2 regions of the Streptomyces sp. CNX435 genome follow, and region 1 is predicted to be linked to the other one. Evidence: riboswitches for the same ligand, from Rfam matches in the RefSeq annotation. Region 1 holds a riboswitch; the other holds the start of a gene.
The links. A riboswitch is a leader RNA that binds a small molecule or an ion and turns the genes downstream of it on or off. The one in region 1 is predicted to bind S-adenosylmethionine.
Positions count from the first base shown of each region.

Region 2: it holds a riboswitch for S-adenosylmethionine, as region 1 does, so the genes downstream of both, T328_RS16095 (aminotransferase class V-fold PLP-dependent enzyme) here and thrC (threonine synthase) in region 1, are expected to answer to the same signal.

Region 1 is NZ_JCANTA010000007.1:224,823-227,270, reverse strand. Features, by position in the region: gene T328_RS15450 (hypothetical protein) at 1-16, opposite strand, end outside; gene T328_RS15445 (glucosyl-3-phosphoglycerate synthase) at 133-1,197, opposite strand; SAM riboswitch class I at 1,391-1,530, shown strand; gene thrC (threonine synthase) at 1,548-2,448, shown strand, end outside.
Region 2 is NZ_JCANTA010000008.1:87,199-89,646, reverse strand. Features, by position in the region: gene trpD (anthranilate phosphoribosyltransferase) at 1-628, shown strand, start outside; SAM riboswitch class IV at 759-876, shown strand; gene T328_RS16095 (aminotransferase class V-fold PLP-dependent enzyme) at 1,093-2,448, shown strand, end outside.

The DNA.
Region 1 (2,448 bases):
TGGACCGGTCGCGCACGAACAATGCCGATGTATTCCATCCCATGGATGATGATCGTTGTGTAGCCAGCCTCGCTGCGTCAAGCAGAGCTGAACAATTGTGCCCCGGGTGTGGCCCGCCCGGCGAGGGCTCCGTTACGCCACCGTCGTGTCCGGCTCCTCGTCACCGCGGCCCCGGTCCGGCCCGTGACCCCGTACCCCGCCACAGCACGCCCGGCGAGGGCTCGCGTACTCGGGGATCTCCCGCATCGGCGGCCGCTCCTCCGTGTCCACCCCGTACGTCCGCGGCTCGAACGCCCCGTCCACCCCCCGCTCGAACTGCGTCAGCCGGGGCCGCACCAGGTGCCCCCGCGCCAGCCGCAGCTGCGCCGTGCGGTAGATCGCCGCCGCCATGCGGCCCAGCGCGCGGTCGTCCTGGTGGCGGTGGCGGCGGACGCCGACGTCGACCTGGGCCAGGGCGTCCAGGCCCACCGTGTGCAGCGCGTCGACGAGCAGGCCCAGCTCCACCCCGTATCCCACCGGGAACGGCAGCCGCTCCAGCAGCGACCGCCGCGCCGCGTACTCGCCGCCCAGCGGCTGGACGAAGCCGGCCAGCAGCGGCCAGTGCAGGTTCAGCAGCGGGCGGGCCACCAGCTCCGTCACCCGCCCGCCCTGGCCGCCCGTCCGAGTGCCGAGCGGCCTGTCGTATACCGCCTTCACGAACTCCACGTCCGGGTCCGTCAGCAGCGGGCCCACGATCCCGCTCACGAACGCCGTGTCGAAGTCCTTCAGGTCCGCGTCGACGAAGCACACGATCTCGCCGCGGGTCACCAGCAGCGACCGCCACAGCACCTCGCCCTTGCCCGGTGCCGCCGGCACCCGCGGCAGCACGTCGTCACGGTGTACGACCCGCGCGCCGGCCGCGGCGGCGACCTCCGCCGTGCGGTCCGTGGAGCCGGAGTCCATCACGACCAGCTCGTCGACGAGCGCCCCGCCCCCGCCCCCGCCACCCCCGCCGTCCGCGCCGCCCGCCGCCATCAGCTCCGCCCGGATCGCCGCGACAATCGCCCCGACCGTCGCCTCCTCGTTCAGCGCCGGCAGCACCACGCTCACCGTCCCGCGCGCCCCCAGCGCCCGCTTGGCCGCGAGCAGCCGCGCCGGCGGCCGGTCCGCGGCGGACCAGGACCGCGCCTTCAGCCACCGCTCCACGTCGTCGAGCACCTGCGGGCCTCCCTTGCCGGTGGTCCTGTGCGGTGTGAGAGCCGTCTCGCGTGTCGGACGGCCCTCACAACTGTCCTGGTCGTCGGTTACAGTCTTGAACAACGTGCGTGACGTCCCTATGTCGGGGTCCGCGCGCCGGAGAGAAGCGCCAGACAAAAGCGCCGTTCGGCCCCGCCGGGCCGGCGCCATACAGAGCTCATCCAGAGGGGCAGAGGGAACGGCCCGTTGAAGCCCCGGCAACCCTCCGTCCGGCACTCGCGACGCTGCGAGGCCCCGGACGGTGATGGTGCCAATTCCGTCCTGCGGCGAGATGCGTCGCGGGGAAGATGAGGAGAGAGGGCCTCGCCAGTATGGCTGTAGAGACAGCTGCCACCCACACCGCCGTCGACGGCGCCCCCGACCTGGGTCCGGCCGTCGCGCTGTCCTGCCGGGAGTGCGGGGAGCGGGTGCCGCTGGGTCCCGTGTTCGCGTGCCAGTCCTGTTTCGGGCCGCTGGAGGCGGCGTACGACCTGCCCGGCGGCGACGCCGAGTCCGCTGCCCGGCTGCGGAAGCACATCGAGGCCGGCCCGCGGAGCATCTGGCGGTACGCGCCGCTGCTGCCCGTCCCCGCCGACGTGGCGGCCAAGCCCAACCTGAACCCCGGCTTCACCCGGCTGCACCGCGCCGACCGGCTCGCCGCCGAGCTGGGCGTCACCGGCGAGCTGCACGTCAAGGACGACTCCGGCAACCCCACGCACTCCTTCAAGGACCGCGTCGTCGCCATCGCTGTCGAGGCCGCCCGCGCCTTCGGCTTCACCACGCTGTCCTGCTCCTCCACCGGCAACCTGGCGGGCGCGGTCGGCGCCGCCGCGGCCCGGGCGGGGCTGCGCTCGTGCGTGTTCATCCCGTACGACCTGGAGCACGCGAAGGTCGTCATGGCCGCCGTCTACGGCGGCGACGTCGTCGGCATCGAGGGCACGTACGACGACGTGAACCGCTTCTGCTCCGAGCTGATCGGCGACCCGGTCGGCGAGGGCTGGGGCTTCACCAACGTCAACCTCCGCCCGTACTACGCGGAGGGCTCCAAGACCCTCGCCTACGAGATCTGCGAGCAGCTCGGCTGGCGGCTCCCGGACAACATCGTCATCCCGGTGGCCTCCGGCTCCCAGCTCACGAAGATCGACAAGGGGCTGAAGGAGCTGATCGCGACGGGGCTCGTCGAGGAGCGTCCGTACCGGATCTTCGGCGCCCAGGCGGCCGGCTGCTCGCCGG
Region 2 (2,448 bases), on a different contig from region 1:
CACCCCCGGGCGGGTCGCCGAGGTCGCCGAGGAGGCGGGCATCACGTTCTGCTTCGCGGTGAAGTTCCACCCCGCGCTGCGGCACGTCGCGCAGATGCGCAAGGAACTGGGCGTGGCCACCCCGTTCAACTTCCTCGGCCCGCTCACCAACCCGGCCCGGGTCGGAGCGCAGGCCACCGGTGTCGCAGACGCCCGGATGGCGCCGATCATGGCCGGGGTACTGGCCGAGCGCGGCGTGTCCGCGCTCGTCTTCCGCGGCGACGACGGGCTGGACGAGCTGACCACGACCGCCACCTCCCAGGTGTGGGTGGTCCGCGGCGGTGCGGTGCGGCAGGAGACCTTCGACCCGCGGGACGTCGGCATCGACCTGGTGCCGGTGGCGGCGCTGCGGGGCGCGGACGCCTCGTACAACGCGGACGTCGCCCGCCGGCTGCTCGCCGGCGAGACCGGCCCGGTGCGTGACGCGGTGCTGCTCAACGCGGCGGCGGCGCTCACGGCCCTGGACGCCGACGCGGACGGCCCGCTGTCGGACCGGATCGCGGCGGGCATCGTACGGGCGGCGGAGTCGATCGACTCCGGGTCGGCGCGGCGGGTGCTGGAGCGCTGGGTGGCGACCAGCAACGGCTGAGGCGGTCCGGGGGACGGGACGTCCTTTGCGGGTCATTCCCGGCTCATTCGCGGGTCATTTCCGGCGAGTTGCGGACAGTCCGGGCAACCGGGTTGCGCCGCGGACTCTCCGGTGCGCATACTCCTGACCAGGTCACGAGCGACAGCGATCAAGGCCCCGGCCCGCTGTCCGGCAACCCTCCGTCCGTGGCGGGGTGCCCCGGGTGATGACCGGGCCGCAGGCAGCGAGGTCTGCGGCAAGCGCGGACCCCTCGCGAACCCAGGGGTCCTGGTCGGCCGAGGGAGCACCGCCGTGAGCAAGCGAATGCGCTAGGGCCTTTCCGGCGGATCAGGGCCCGGAGATGATCCGCCGGAGAGGCCCTGGGGCCTGTCCGGCCCGCTGCCGCCGCCGCGCGTGCCCGTCATCGGGGCATCGCGCGCGTCCTCTTCAGCCCGCATCTTCACGCCTGCGCACGGGAGTTCCGCATGTCTGCGTCCACGCTCACCCCCGCCTGTCTGCCCGTCCTCGGCCGCGAGGTCCGCGCGCCGCTCGTCACCGGCGGCGACGCCGAGTACGCCGCCCTCGACTACGCCGCCAGCGCCCCGGCGCTGCAGCGCGTCTGGGACGACGTCGCCGCCTACGCGCCGTACTACGGCAGCGTGCACCGCGGCGCCGGCTACCTCTCGCAGCTGTCCACCGAGCTGTTCGAGTCCAGCCGCGCGACGGTCGCCGGGTTCCTCGGCTGCCGCCCCGACGACCAGGTCGTCTTCACCCGCTCCACCACCGACTCGCTCAACCTGCTGGCCGCCGCGCTGCCGCCGGGGACCGAGGTCTACGTCTTCGAGACCGAGCACCACGCCGCCCTGCTGCCCTGGCAGCACGCCGGGTCCGCGGCCGGCCGGGTCACCGTGCTCCCCGCGCCCTCCAGCCCCGGGCAGGCCGTGGCGGCGCTGGACTCCGCGCTCGCCGCGCGGGTCGGCGACGGGCCGGCGCTGGTGTGCGTCACCGGCGCCTCGAACGTCACCGGCGAGCTGTGGCCCGTACGGGAGCTGACCGCCGCGGCGCACCGGCACGGGGCGCGGCTGGTCCTGGACGCGGCGCAGCTCGCGCCGCACCACCCGGTGGACGTGGCGGACCTGGGCGTGGACTGGGTGGCCTTCTCCGGGCACAAGCTGTACGCGCCGTTCGGCGCCGGCGTCCTCGCGGGCCGGGCGGACTGGCTCCGGGCGGCGCCGCCGTACCTCGCGGGCGGGGGCGCCAGCCGGCGGGTCCAGCGCGCGGAGGGCGGGGGCGTGGACGTCGAGTGGCAGACGACGGCGGCGCGGCACGAGGCGGGATCGCCGAACGTGATCGGGGCGTACGCGATCGCCTCGGCGTGCAAGGCGCTGACGGAGGCCGGGTTCGACGCGCTGGTGGCGCGGGAGCGGGCGCTGGTGGAGCGGGTGCTCGCGGGGCTGGCGGCGCTGCCGGGGGTGCGGGTGCTGTCGCTGTTCGGCGCGGACGCGGCGCGGGTGGGGGTGATCTCGTTCGTGGTCGACGGCTGGAGCGGCTCGCACCTGGCGGCGGCGCTGTCGGCGGAGCACGGGATCGGGGTGCGGGACGGGCTGTTCTGCGCGCACCCGCTGGTGCGGGCGCTGCTCGGCGCGGCAGGCGAGGCGGGCGAGTCGGCCGAGTGCGGGGGCGGCGCGGGGGACGGGGACCGGCCGCTGAACGCGGTGCGGGTCAGCTTCGGTGCGGGTACGCCGGACGAGCATGTGGACCGGTTCCTGGCGGCGCTGGGGTCGTTGGTGCGCGACGGGGCGCGCTGGTCGTACCGCACGGTGGACGGCCGCTGCGTGCCG